One region of the Peribacillus sp. FSL H8-0477 genome, then DNA from elsewhere that is predicted to be linked to it. Evidence: riboswitches for the same ligand, from Rfam matches in the RefSeq annotation. Region 1 holds a riboswitch; each other region holds the start of a gene.
What was found. Region 1 has a riboswitch for cobalamin ahead of MHI18_RS19345 (hypothetical protein). Riboswitches for the same ligand answer to the same signal wherever they lie in the genome.

Region 1 (3,589 bases):
GGTGGGAAATGAAGAAGCCAATGAACCGTCACTGTTTTTTGGAAAAATTAGAACCGAAGTGAAGTAGATAAAAAGACTAAAATATTGGGAGGGTGATTTTTGGACTATTTGATTATGAGTATCATTTTAGTCATCTGCTTTTATTATCTATTTCTACGAAGCAATGTTAGGAAGGAATGGGGGAAACTTTCTCCATCTTCTTCGATTTTACCCTACCTTTGTTTTGGAGGGACAGTTGCTTATTTTGGAGCACAAATTTTTGAGTTGGAATGGCTATATGGGATTACTCTATATTCGGTAATTGGAGTTTTAGTAAGTGAACGGCAGCTAAATATAGCTAAAAAGATCGTTTTAGGCGTTTTTATTCTTTTTCTACTATCTGTTTTTCGTGTGCCAACAGATGATTCGTTTAAGGAGTATATCAGCAGTAAAGATAGCTACCAATGCATACGTGATTACGAATGTGTAAAAATAACATCTAAGAAAACACCTGATGGTCGGCAAGAAACAGTAGTGGAAATTCTTAAGATTAAGGGGCGCTTTTTTGAATGGAAGCTGTTTTATGCTATAGGCTCCCTGACACTTGAGAATGATAAAGGAGAAGAAGAGACATTGAGAGGATTTAATATTGCTGGATTTTGGTATGATCGATAGACCAAACATGCCCCAGTGAGTAGGAGAAAAAGAAGCCGAGATACTCGGCTTCTTTTTTGCTCTCTTATGGGAGATAAAGCAGAATATTGTAAAATTATAGTATAATATAGTTATATTTACTAATTTTAATTATTGGTTATTTATTAGGAAAAGGGGTTGTGGTTTGTTTGAATCATTATATTTGTGAGACTTGTGGGGTTCAGTATGAATGCTCTAATGAAGTACCTGAAGAATGTATGATTTGCGGGGAGGAAAGACAGTATATTAGTTCGAAAGGCCAGACTTGGACAACCTTGGATAAGATGATCGAAGAGGGTGCATATAAGAATACAATTCTTGTGGAAGAAGAACACTTATATAGCATAAACACTCATCCAGGTTTTGGAATTGGACAAACGGCTTATCTGATAAAAGAGAAGCAGTTTAATTTATTGTGGGATTGTATAACCTATCTTGACCAAACGACGATAAGACATATTGAAGATTTAGGTGGAATTGATGCGATAGCTTTATCTCATCCTCATTATTATTCTAGTCAAGTAGAGTGGGCTGAAGCTTTTAACAGCCCCATTTATATTCATGAAGATGATAGAGAATGGGTGACGAGACCCAGTGAACATATCATTTTTTGGTCTGGTGAGTCATTTGAATTGCAAGAGGGTATCATCCTGCAGCGAATAGGAGGTCATTTTAAGGGAGGTACAATTTTGGAATGGAAAAATGGAAATAGTCAGAAGGGAGTTTTATTAACAGGGGATATTATTCGAGTTGTAGCTGACCGGGAATGGGTAAGTTTTATGTACAGTTATCCGAATTTTATTCCCCTTCCAAGTAATAATGTAGAAAGGATTTCACGCAGAATAAGAGAATGCAAATTTGATAAATTATATGACGCATTCAATCGTGTGATTAAAGAAGAGGCCAAGCATAGAGTACAAAAGTCGGCATCACGATATATAGAAGCAGTAAACGGAACGTTATTTACGACATAAATGGAGAAAACAGCAGTGATTAAATCCTGAATATGGTATACTAACTGTAAATGAATAAACTCGCAGAAAAAGGGTGCTGAATAGTTCAGCGCAATAGGGAATTCGGTGTAAATCCGAAGCTGTTTCCGCAACTGTAAGTGCTAATGAAATAAGAGAAAACCACTGTTTTTCTAATGAATGAGGACGAAACTGCTGTTCATTAGAGATAAATGGGAAGGTTCTTAGAGTAAAATGATGCACAAGCCAGGAGACCTGCCCTTTTTTGATCGTATTTTGCTCTTCGGAAGTTAGGAGGATTGTATGGCGTATACCTCCTTTTTTGCGTGTTTAAAATAGGAAGTTATGCCGGCCAATATCCTTTGGCCGGCTTTTCGTTGTGGCTTTTTAGCTAAAAATACAGCGGTTTATTCATTACTTTTACCTATTAAGGAGGGTACTCATTTTGACTAAGAAAGATTTTCGTTTTATGTGCTATCCATACATGCGTGAGTCAATTTCCACTGTGGATTTTGAAATTAGGACGGATTCACTGACTACACGTATTGGTTTAGCGGCTTCATTAACAAAAGACATATCTGTTATATACAATGATCTATTGTACTTATGTGATATGGGGTATAACTTAAATGGCTCAGTACGCGGACGCATTGGTATTACCCAGGAGGACTTGAATCGCTTAAGTACGATGTACGATTTTTATCGCGAACAAGTCAAGGAATCCATTGAAACCTTTGTGCTTCCACAAGGAACAACAGCGGCTTGCGTCCTGCATACTTGCCGCAGTGAGGCAAAGAAATCAGTTCGTGCGCTCCATAAAGTCAGCACAGAACAAAAAATTCCTAGGATTCTTTTTGATTACACCCACTTGCTTGCCAATGTTTTCTTTGTTATGGCTGTCTATGTTAATAAATTGCATGGTGTAGAAGAAATCCCTCATATCAGTATTTGCTATGACGTTACACCTATGTAGATGTTCCAGAGAAATAGTAACTTTAGAAAAGTGGGGAAAAATGATGAAAAACACGAAATGGTTAATTGTACTTCTTCTCTCGGTCTTTTTTATTTTAGCAGGCTGCGGCAATGAAGAAACTGAAAATAAATCAGATAAAGGGACTGAAACCAACACTGAAACGGCAGTCAATCAGGAGTTACCGTATACGATAACAGATGATATGGGAAAAGAAGTAACGTTTGAAAAAGTTCCAGAAAAAGTAGTATCACTTCAGCCAAGCAATACCGAAATTCTATTTGCATTAGATGCCGGGGATAAAGTGATTGGAGCTACTGAATTTGATGATTACCCAGCTGAAGCAGCAAAAATCGAACGTGTATCTGATTCAATGACGATCAATGCTGAAAAGATTATCGCCCTGAAACCCGATGTTGTCATTGCCTATACAATCGGTGACATGGATACGTTAAAACCACTTGAAGATGCTGGAATAAAAGTATTCGTTATTCAATCTGCTACATCTTTTGAAGAGGTATACAGCGATATAAATCAAATAGCCCAAGTCATGAATGTAGAAGAAAAAGGCAGTGAATTAATAAAAACGATTAAAAAGAAGATTACCGATGTATCAGACAAAGTAGCAAACGTAAATAAAACTGCTATCTACTTTGAAATCAGTCCATCACCTGAATTATATACAGCTGGGAATGGAACATTTCAAAATGAAATTCTTGAAAAAGCGGGAATTGCGAATATCTTTGACGATCAAGAAGGATGGCCAAGTGTATCTGAAGAAGAAGTTATCAAGCGTAATCCAGCAGTTATCACAACAACCGTAGGTTATATGGAAGATCCGGTCGGTGAAATAAAATCCCGAAAAGGATGGGAGTCTATTAGAGCTGTTACGGAAGGGAAGATATATCAATTTGATGAAAGCATGATGAGCCGACCTGGACCGCGAATAGGGGACGCTGTTGAATTAGCTGCTAAA
Region 2 (3,589 bases), on a different contig from region 1:
AGAACGCCATCACTTGCCCCAATCACAAAAGGTGTTTGAGGATCTATTCCCATTTCTTTGGCTAGAGAAGGATTACAGCCGCTGAAAAGTTTAGTTGTTGGGACAAGATCAGATAATTGGGATCGAGTAATTCCTGCGATTTGTAACGCTTCTTCATCCCAATCCAGTGTTTTAAGATTCATCATGCCAGTGGCAGAAGCCAGCGAATGATCGACTACATATTGATCAAAAAACTTTTTAAAAATATATTCCTTAATGCCAATGTATTTTGTTGCTTTGGAGGCGATCTCAGGGAGTTCATTTACCAACCAAGCGATTTTGGACAATGGTGACATCGGATGAATAGGTGTTCCAGTCCGTTTATAAATCTCATGCCCATTCAACTGATTTTTGATTTTACGAGACCATGCTTCGCTTCGGTTATCTGCCCAAGTAATACAGGGTGTGAGTGGTTGGTCCTGTTCATCCATTGCTATGACGCTATGCATAGCACTACTGAATGAAATAAAGGATAACGTCTTATTAGAGTGAAGCTTCATAATCGTTGAAAGGGCTTGCAAAACAGCTTGGAAAATTTCTTCTGGGTTTTGTTCAGCTGTGGAACTATCCGGCGTGTGAAGGGGGTAACCGATATTTGCTTGCTGGATTACTTCGCCTTTTTCACTAAATAAGACAGCTTTCGTACTCGTTGTACCAATATCTATACCTACCATATAATCAGTCATTATCGAGCCCAACTCCTTTAGCTAGCATTTGCTGTGACATCCATAAATCGTCTACTTTTCCTTGAACATCATCAAAATTCTTATGTAAAGACTTAATCATGAGTGAGCGATCTTTTGCTTTAATAGCCTCAATATAAAGAGCATGATTTTCCATTATTCGTGTGAAGTCATTGTATGTTTCCTGGAAACGACCCCGCATTGACAAGAGAATAAAACTTTCCATGACGGGTTTTAAATTGTTCCAAATCATTAAGATATGGGAGTGGTTGACTGATCGGATAATGGTTTCATGGAATAATAGATCCTGATATGAAAACTCGTCCGCATCACGATATTTTATAGCAACGTGCATCATTTCAAGAATTTTACTTAGTTCTTTGGTTAAATCATCGGTGTCTATTCTGACAAGTCGTTCAAATACAAACGATTCGATAAGGAGACGTACATCGTAAATTTCATTAATATCTTTTTCTGTTAAACCTATAACGACAGCACCCATTCTTTCTAGACGAATGATGTTTTCAGATGCTAGTTTTTTTAGTGCATCTCGGACAGGGGAACGACTCGCAGCAAAATCTGCTGCCAATTTATTTTCCGATAGTATGGCACCGCTTTCAATTAATCCGGCGATAATACGCATTCTTAGCTCGCATGTTATCCGCTCACCCACTGATGCCTTTAACAGCCATTTTTCTGGGTATAGAAAATTAGTAGATTCAGACATGATGTCACCTTCTTTGCTATTCATTCAAGTACACTTGTATACAAGTATTATAATCAAGCTATTTTAGAATGCAAGCGTTTTATTTATCTATTCAGAACATGTATAAGGTAAAATTAGATAGGATTCGTATTTAAGTCTGTTAAGACAGTTTTTAACAAGAAATTTACTATTCAGTAAAGGAAATCCGTTCGAAATACAGGTTATAGTGTATAATCGACATACATAAAAAAATCATATAAGTTAAGAAATAGGTGTCTTTTTTATAAAGACTTAAAAGGGAAGTTGGTGTCATTCCAACGCGGTCCCGCCACTGTAAATGGGGTAAACGGCATAGCCACTGTAGTTCCTATGGGAAGGCGTCGTGTGCAATACCCATGAGCCAGGAGACCTGCCTGTTTTCGTGCACTTTTTATACCTGCGAGGATAGGTTGGTGTGTGGCTTTTTTCTATTTGTCATAATCGGCCATACAACAATCTCCAATTCATATTGGGGATTTTTTATTTGTGCAGCAAAGACTGGGAGGATTTAAAAAATGAGAAAATTAGGCATGAAGCTATTTGCAGGTATTTTGGTCATCGGGATCTTGACAGGCTGCGGCAGTGAAGTAGAGGAGAAGCAGCAACAGTCCACTTCAGAGATGGATAGAGGTGAAACAGCGGTATTTCCTGTGACATTGAAGGATGCAACGGGTGAACAGGTTACTATTGAACAAGAACCACAAAAAATCGTTTCACTTATTCCAAGCAATACTGAGATAGCCTTTGCTATGGATCTAGGTGAAAAAATTGTCGGTGTCTCAGATTATGATAATTATCCAAAAGAAACCGCTGATATTGAGAAAATAGGAGACCTTGAATTTAATATAGAAAAAATTATTTCCCTGAGTCCTGATCTAGTGTTAGCCCACGGGTCCACATTGAATAGTGCGAAGGAAGGTCTGCAACAACTGAAGGATTCAGGTATTTCAGTAGTAGTCATCAATGATGCAGCAAACTTCGAGGATGTCTATACATCTATTGAGATGCTTGGTAAGGCAACAGGAGCCGATCATAAAGCAAACGTTCTTATTGATGAAATGAAGACAAAGTTACGTACTATCGAAGAAAAAGCTGCAGAGATTAAACCGCATGAACAAAAGAAAGTTTTAGTGGAGGTTTCCGGATCTCCAGAGATATATGTGACGGGAAAAAACACCTTCATGGATGAAATGCTGAAGCTGATCAACGCGAAAAATGCCGCAGCCGATCAAGAGGGCTGGGCTAAGATGGAAGAGGAATCGATGATTGAAGAGGATCCGGATGTCATTATTACGACGTATGGCCGTTATGTAGATGATGTAACAAGCGATATTTTAAATCGTAATGGTTGGGAAGCAGTCACTGCTATTAAAGAAAAACAGGTGGTTGACGTGGATGAAGATCTTGTTACTCGTTCAGGTCCAAGGCTGGCAGAGGGAGTAGATGAACTTGCCAAAGCGGTCTATCCAGACGTATTTAAATAAAAAAGTAATCTACGTGCTGGCAATCGCCTTTTTGACAGCGTCGTTCCTTGCAGGAGTTTCAATCGGTGCGGTTTCTGTGCCAATCATGGATTTGCTGAAAATACTTGCTAAAGAAATTCTGAACTTCCCTATTGAACAGACGAATGAAATGTATACCAATATTGTTATGAATATTCGTTTACCGCGGGTTATTTTAGCTGGACTTGTCGGGGCCTCATTGGCTGTTTCAGGGGCTGCTTTTCAGGGGCTTTTGCGAAACCCATTAGCCGACCCATATACACTCGGTGTTTCATCAGGAGCATCGTTAGGCGCGGTGATTGTGTTGTTTTTCTCCTTCTCTTTGCCGATAATCGGTCCGTTTACACTTCCGGTATTTAGTGTGTCGTTTTCATTTGCGACCATTTTTGCCGTTCTGTTTTTTGCCCGGAAAATTGACAGGTCAATGAAAGTTGAATCGATTATCTTAACCGGTATTATTTTCAGCTCATTTCTAGGGGCATTTATCTCGTTGATGATTGCGTTAACGGGTAATGAACTGCGGCAGATTATTGGGTGGCTGCTGGGCAGTGTGTCGATGCGAGGCTGGAGTTATATCACGATTATCCTGCCTTTCTTCCTAGTTGGTGTACTAGTCTTGA
Region 3 (3,589 bases), 840 kb from region 1:
ACGTCAATGACATTATCGAGCATTCTTACTTGAATAGGGATAAGACGTTCAAGAACATCGTCACCAACTGCACGAGGTAAATTAACTGAGGAAAGGTTACACACAACAAAGTCTCCGCTTTTCCTCACGATGACGACATCTCCATCTTCAGTTGTGTACTCTTGTGAAATCGTAGTAGGACTTAAATTCTGGGCAATTTCCGTACATAAATTCGAGCAGTAAATCATGCCTTTATGCTTATTTGGATTCTTTCGATTTACTTCATCACGGTAGAACATATACGGGACGCCTTCTTCTAATTGTGAAATCATGATATTCTTCATGATTGTAATGGCAGGGATTTTCTCAAAAGAAAAGTGCGGTAATGTTCCATCTTCGGCAGCTTGAACGGCTATTGCATACTGTTTGCGGAAGCTTCCTTGACCTTTCACTTCATCAAAATGATCTTCAAGAGAGAACCCGAGTGTTTCTTTTACGGTATGCGGGTCAAAGAGATACCAATCAGACCGGTCACGAACAGCTTCCATAAATAAATCCGGGATGCAGACACCCGTGAAAATATCATGAGCTTTCAAGCGGTCATCACCATTTTGTGTTTTTAAATCAAGGAAGCTTAAAATATCCTTGTGCCAGACATCAAGATAAATCGCAATGGCACCTTTGCGTTGTCCAAGCTGATCAACACTAACAGCTGTTTGATTAAATAAACGGATCCAAGGTGTAGTACCTGAGCTGTTCCCAGCAAAACCTCGAATATCAGAACCCAGAGCACGTATTTTACCTGCATATAGCCCGACCCCACCGCCGAATTTAGACACTTTTGCTGCATCATAGTTTGCCATATAAATGCCGTCAATCGAATCATCAATGGCATCTATGAAACAAGAACTCAATTGACCATGCGATTTTCCTGCATTTGAAAGAGTGGGGGTGGCTACGGTCATATAGAGATTTGACATGGCCCAATAGGCTTCTTTGACAAGCTGAATTCGCATTGATGGTTCGTTGCGCATAATTTCCATCGCAATGATCATAAACCGTTCTTGAGGAAGTTCGTAAACAGCGTCTTTCTCTGGACGAGCCAGATAACGGTCATTGAGTAAATACAGACCGATATAAGAGAATAATTTGTCTTTTTCAGGGTCAATGGCTGATTCAAGTTCCTCAATCTCTTCTTTAGAGTATGAAGCTAACAATTCGGGCTTATATACAGAGTAGCGTTGACCCATTTGTGGGGTGGAAAGCTGCTGAAGCAATCCGTAAAAGGAACCGTAGGAAGTCTTTTCACCGCGGTTAGCACGAGACTCTCTGTACATGGAATGAAGCAGCTGAGCGGCAGCAGCAAACGTCCAATCAGGTGCATCGATATCGACTTTCTCGAGGGCCATTTGTATCAACTTTCTTGATACTTTTGCTTCACTAGCATCAGACTGTCTGTCCAGCCATTTTTGAAACCTAGTTTCGAATGATTTCATGTCTAGACGTCCTTCAAATTGCTTGGACAATATAGTGAATTGCTGCGAGTTGTTATTTATGGTTGTTGTTTGGGTCATAAAATGAATCCTCCTAGTTTTTAAACATAAAAAAATCCGCTCAAGGATTGTGAGCGGATTAAACGATAAGTGTAAGGAAACATGAAAGAAGGCATTACACCATCGTTTCATCATCTCAACCCCCGAAGAACAAGAAACTTAAGCAAGTTTAGGCAGGTCTCCTGACTCGTGATCACCCTACTTTGAGCCCTTCCCGTATCTCATTGATACAGTGGTCATCTCATTTCGTCACACTTACAGTTGCGGGGACAGTACCGGGATTACACCGGTTTCCCTTTTCAGCCGTTTCCGGCACCTAATCTAGCGTTTTCTATATATAGTTATGTTTTTAGTAAATTAATCTATATCTTGTGATTTGAGCTACTATAATCGTAAGCTATCTCTGAGAAAAATACAACCATTTTCATTTGAACTTCGGAATTTATTTCTTAGGAGGAAGGAATCAATTGCTAAACTCCATTTGAACTTGTTATAATCGTTAAGGTCATTATGGGTAAGGACGAAATGATTGGGAAACTCCTCATAATGTACTTAGAATCATTTCTCGAATGAATCGGTGAAAAAATGTGATAAAATAAACATAACACTTTATAAAAAGTAAACTATATTTTTAATTGAAGGAGCATTCACGTGGAAAAAGTACTCGTTTTCGGACACAAAAATCCAGATACAGATACGATTTGTTCAGCAATTGCATATGCTGATTTGAAAAAACAATTAGGTATGGACGCAGAGCCGGTTCGTCTTGGAGAAGTAAATGGAGAAACACAATTTGCGCTCGATACATTTAAATTTGACGCACCTCGTTTAGTTGAAAAGGTTGCTATCGAAGCAGATGCTGTTATTCTTGTTGACCATAACGAACGTCAGCAAAGTGCAGATGATATTGATCAAGTGCGAATTCTTGAAGTAATCGACCATCACCGTATTGCTAACTTTGAAACAAGTGACCCTTTATATTATCGTGCAGAACCTGTTGGTTGTACGGCTACTATATTGAATAAGATTTATAAAGAAAACAGTCTTGAAATACCAAAGGAAGTTGCTGGATTAATGCTATCAGCAATCATCTCAGATTCCTTGCTATTTAAATCACCAACTTGTACTGAACAAGATACAGCCGCTGCATTTGAACTGGCAGAAATTGCGGGTGTAGATGCTGAAAGCTACGGTTTAGAGATGCTTAAGGCAGGCGCTGATTTAAGTGGAAAAACAATTGAACAGCTGATTACCCTTGATGCAAAGGAATTTGCAATGGGTGATGCGAAAGTTGTCATTGCCCAAGTAAATGCTGTTGATACAAACGAAGTAATGGCTATGCAGACAGAATTAGAAGCGGCCATCTCAGCAGTTGTTTTTGAAAGGAATCTTGATTTATTCCTATTTGTTGTTACTGATATTCTGATTAATGACTCAGTAGTGCTCGCACTTGGCAGCAAGACAGACGCTGTTGAAAAGGCATATGATGTCGAACTGTTTAATAACCTAGCTGTTCTTAAAGGGGTCGTTTCACGTAAAAAACAAATCGTCCCTGTGTTGACAAATATCCTTTCAAACTAAAAAAACGAACGTATCGTTGAGTAGCGATACGTTCGTTTTTTTAATTTGTTTCATTTTTTTCTTTTTCATAGGCAATCACAATCACATCTTTATTAACCTGCTTACCGAGCTTATCCTCAAAACTCTTTACTTCATTAACTAAATCCTCAGAAAGACTGGCGGCTGTATAATCGTTTTCCTCTTGCAAGTAGTAATCCTCCTTCACATTTATCTGTAGAGGGAATTAGTATGTGCAATGGTTCCTTTGATTATACGGTTAGGAATTACTGGCTTTAGGCAGCTCTTTATTAAAAATAGCGAGGCGTTCAATTAAGTCACTGCTTGCCCTGTCAAGGCCGATGATGTGAACGGTTTTCCCTTGCTCTCGGTATTTTAAAACGACTTTATCTACAGCACCGACCGCTGAATCATCCCACAAGCGGGAATGAGAGAAATCAATGATAATGGTCTTCACCGACTCTTGGGCTGTCAATTTA
Region 4 (3,589 bases), 920 kb from region 1:
ATCCGTATCGAAAATTTCATTCATTTTATCGAGTTGATCTGAAAAAGCTTTCACGAGTTTCCCATCTTTAAAAGTGAGTGACACATTGTTAAATGTGGTTCCTTGATAAGGACATGGTGTATTAAACCTAATTACTCCATTAACACTATTTTTAATCGGAGCCGTAAATACTTCGCCGTCCGGAACGTTATTTTCTCCTGAACAGACCACGGCCGGGATTCCCTTAATTGAAAACTGGATATCTGTTTCAGGAGCTACAAGCCGAACTTTATCCGTACGCTCCATAAGTTCTTTCAGCGGCTGCATAGCTTGGTTCATTTTTTGATAATCAACCGAACTGACATCTAGTAAATAGTCTTCGAACCGGCTAAAGCTCATTCCCGCTTTTTGTGCAAGACCACGAGTTGGATAATTAAGAAGAACCCAACGACGGTTATTTACGTAGAAAAAGGTCGATTCCTTCATTGCCTGGCCGCGGAGTCTATGCTTATCCATAGGCACTTCTGCCATTTCAGCATCATTTTCCTCACCATAAGCAATAATAACGGCATCAATATCTCGGTATTTTTGCATAGCCCATTTCGCTGCTGTCTCTAATTGTTCTTTTTCATAGCCCAGTGCCAAATGCTTATCCAGTTCATCATCCAGTAATTCTATATACGGATAGGCTCCCAGTTGGTATACCTCATCTATGAGTTCCTTCATAAGCGGCTTAGCGTTATAATGGCCGCGAATTAAGACCCTCTCTTTTGTTTTTAACTTGACTGAATGATGAATTAACATTTTTGCTAAGTTAACAAGCCTAGTATCTCTCATAATACCCTCCGCTTACTGCTCTTTCCTCAAATATTCCAAAGCTTCCTCTACATGACCTTGGACTTTCACCTTACGCCATTCCTTTACGAGGTTTCCTTCTTTATTAATTAAAAATGTTGAACGTTCAATTCCCATATATTCCTTACCAAAATTCTTTTTTAATTTCCACACATCATATTGTTCAGCCGCTTCATGATCTTCGTCTGCAAGTAATAAAAACGGCAGGCCATGCTTTTCAATGAATTTTTCATGCCGGGAAATAGGATCTGGGCTGATACCTAAGATCACAGCATTTAATTCTTCAAACTTTTCATGCTGATCACGAAAATCACACGCTTCCGTTGTGCAGCCTGGTGTCATATCCTTTGGATAAAAATAGAGAATAATATTTTTTCCTTTAAAATCGGTTAACGATACTTCTTGTCCATTATTAGCGTGCAATGTAAATTCTGGAGCTTTCTCTCCAATTTGTAAACTCATCATACATCCTCCTCTTTCTTCTAGGTAAAGATTACCGAATCCATTAGATAAAAACAACTATCAGAGGTCTTTTCGATTCTTTTCCTCGTAATCAATGACTGTACGAATAACAAATGCGACTGGAAGTGTATATCCAATAAATGCCTGAACAGTAGCAATCATTCTTCCTATCCCAATAGGGCTGATATCACCATAACCTACAGAAAACATGGTCATCGCACTGAAATAAAAGGATGTTTCCATCTGTTGAAAGAAATCACCTGCCACACGATGCCCTCCATCTAGAATCACCATATGATTTCTCAATTCAAATAATAGATAAATCATTGCAAAGCCAATTAAGATAGTGGTATATAAATTCGTAGCCCATGCCAGGGTTTCTAGTGATAACCTTTTTTTATATATGGAAGATAAAAACAAAGTACGGACGCTCATAATCATACAAAGAATAATGGCAAGCATTAATAAATAAAAAATCATGTCCTTCCTCTTTTCCCATTCTGTCCTATATCTTATGTCTACTACCTATTCATTCTTTATATGAAAGAAAAAATTCCAGTCATTACTTTTCATCTATGCGCCGTAAGCACCATTCACCCAGATTGGGTTGACCAGTAAAATCATTTCATGCTATCATTACTTAAATTTTCAAACTTTTTTAATAATTTTATAATGTGGAAACAGGTTCCTCTGATACTCATATCAAAGGATTAAAAGGGAAGTCCGGTAAATTCCGGCACGGTCCCGCCACTGTAATTGGAAATTAACTAACATTTCCTTAAGTCAGGTTACCTGCCTGTTTCGACAACACTGTTTTTAACCTACGAAGGATAGGGAGGTGTTAGATAATGAGAAGACACAGGTATAACTGCATACCTTTCTTTAGGTATTTCTAACTCTTTCTAAAAGAGCTGGGAATGCCTTTTTTGTTTTTAAAATAGAAAAAGTCGGTTTATATCGTATAGGAGGAGAACAATATGAAAAGCTCAAATCTAGGATATCCGCGAATCGGAGAAAATCGAGAATGGAAAAAAGCACTGGAAGCATATTGGGCAGGAAGCCTAACAGAAAGTGACTTTCAAGAAAAAATGACCGAAATCCGCCTAGCCAATCTACAAAAACAAAAAGACCACGGCATTGAGTGGATACCCGTAAACGACTTTACCCTATATGATCAAATGCTGGATACAGCTGTGATGTTCGGTCTTGTCCCTAAAAGGTACTCTGACTATACAGGCGGTAAAGTACCTCTTTCCATTTATTATTCAATGGCCAGGGGTAATCAAAATGAAGTGGCAGCGGAGATGACAAAATGGTTCAATACAAACTATCACTATATTGTTCCAGAAATCGAAAACAGTCAGCTCAAACTGTTGGAAAACAAACCTCTGGCTGCCTATCGGGAAGCAAAGAAACAGCTGGGTATCGAAGGAAAACCGGTTCTAATAGGTCCTTATACTTTTATTAAGCTGTCCAAGGGCTACAATAAAAAAGACCTACCGTCCATTATTCTGCGTCTCCTGCCTTTATATAAACAAATTTTACAGGAGCTTGAACAGGAAGGGGTACAGTGGATACAAATCGATGAACCGATTCTTGTCACCTCTCTTGCTAAAGAAGAAATGAAAACAATTACCTATCTCTATGAACAATTACAACTAGCTGCCCCATCCTTACATATCTTGCTGCAAACCTACTTTGATAGAGCTGAATGGTATGAAGAGTTGATTAAACTCCCTGTTCAAGGAATTGGACTCGATTTTGTCTATGACAATGGACGTAATCTGCAAAGTCTCAAACAGTTCGGTTTCCCAAAAGATAAAATTCTCGGAGCTGGTGTGATTGATGGTCAAAATATTTGGCGGGCTGATTTACCAGCTAAAGTCGATCTACTTTCAACTATCAGCCGCTTTGTCTCTAAGGATAACCTTTGGATTCAACCTTCCAGCAGTCTGCTGCATGTTCCGGTTACAACAGATAACGAAACCCTGCTTACATCAGAAATCAAAGAAGCGATGTCCTTTGCCGATCAAAAATTACAAGAAATTTCCCTTCTTACTAAAGGATTAAATGAAGGAATCAATTCTGTCCGACTTCAGTTCGACGCTCAGCAGGCCGCTTTAGCCAAACTAGCAAATTCTGAGACTAGAAATAATTTCGTTGTTCAGGAACAAGCCGAAGCAGCACAGTCTAGAAGCTACAGCAGGAACCTCCCATTTAAAGAACGGTACCAAAAGCAACAAGCCATTTTTAAGCTTCCTCTTCTACCTACTACGACAATCGGTAGTTTTCC

Region 2: another riboswitch for cobalamin. It lies ahead of MHI18_RS10890 (ABC transporter substrate-binding protein); the one in region 1 lies ahead of MHI18_RS19345 (hypothetical protein).
Region 3: another riboswitch for cobalamin. It lies ahead of MHI18_RS15320 (ribonucleoside-diphosphate reductase subunit alpha); the one in region 1 lies ahead of MHI18_RS19345 (hypothetical protein).
Region 4: another riboswitch for cobalamin. It lies ahead of metE (5-methyltetrahydropteroyltriglutamate--homocysteine S-methyltransferase); the one in region 1 lies ahead of MHI18_RS19345 (hypothetical protein).

What each region holds. Positions count from the first base shown of each region.
Region 1 covers NZ_JBBODE010000002.1:1,566,517-1,570,105, forward strand. Annotated here, with positions in the region: gene MHI18_RS19330 (DUF6946 family protein) at 1-62, shown strand, start outside; gene MHI18_RS19335 (hypothetical protein) at 100-654, shown strand; gene MHI18_RS19340 (MBL fold metallo-hydrolase) at 822-1,646, shown strand; cobalamin riboswitch at 1,701-1,920, shown strand; gene MHI18_RS19345 (hypothetical protein) at 2,113-2,616, shown strand; gene MHI18_RS19350 (ABC transporter substrate-binding protein) at 2,657-3,589, shown strand, end outside.
Region 2 covers NZ_JBBODE010000001.1:2,167,450-2,171,038, reverse strand. Annotated here, with positions in the region: gene gntK (gluconokinase) at 1-725, opposite strand, end outside; gene MHI18_RS10895 (GntR family transcriptional regulator) at 718-1,449, opposite strand; cobalamin riboswitch at 1,682-1,859, shown strand; gene MHI18_RS10890 (ABC transporter substrate-binding protein) at 1,983-2,951, shown strand; gene MHI18_RS10885 (FecCD family ABC transporter permease) at 2,917-3,589, shown strand, end outside.
Region 3 covers NZ_JBBODE010000002.1:730,295-733,883, forward strand. Annotated here, with positions in the region: gene MHI18_RS15320 (ribonucleoside-diphosphate reductase subunit alpha) at 1-1,553, opposite strand, end outside; cobalamin riboswitch at 1,688-1,867, opposite strand; gene MHI18_RS15325 (manganese-dependent inorganic pyrophosphatase) at 2,184-3,113, shown strand; gene MHI18_RS15330 (hypothetical protein) at 3,154-3,300, opposite strand; gene MHI18_RS15335 (SulP family inorganic anion transporter) at 3,370-3,589, opposite strand, start outside.
Region 4 covers NZ_JBBODE010000002.1:642,092-645,680, reverse strand. Annotated here, with positions in the region: gene MHI18_RS14810 (aminopeptidase) at 1-816, opposite strand, end outside; gene bcp (thioredoxin-dependent thiol peroxidase) at 829-1,296, opposite strand; gene MHI18_RS14800 (ion channel) at 1,357-1,776, opposite strand; cobalamin riboswitch at 1,962-2,110, shown strand; gene metE (5-methyltetrahydropteroyltriglutamate--homocysteine S-methyltransferase) at 2,274-3,589, shown strand, end outside.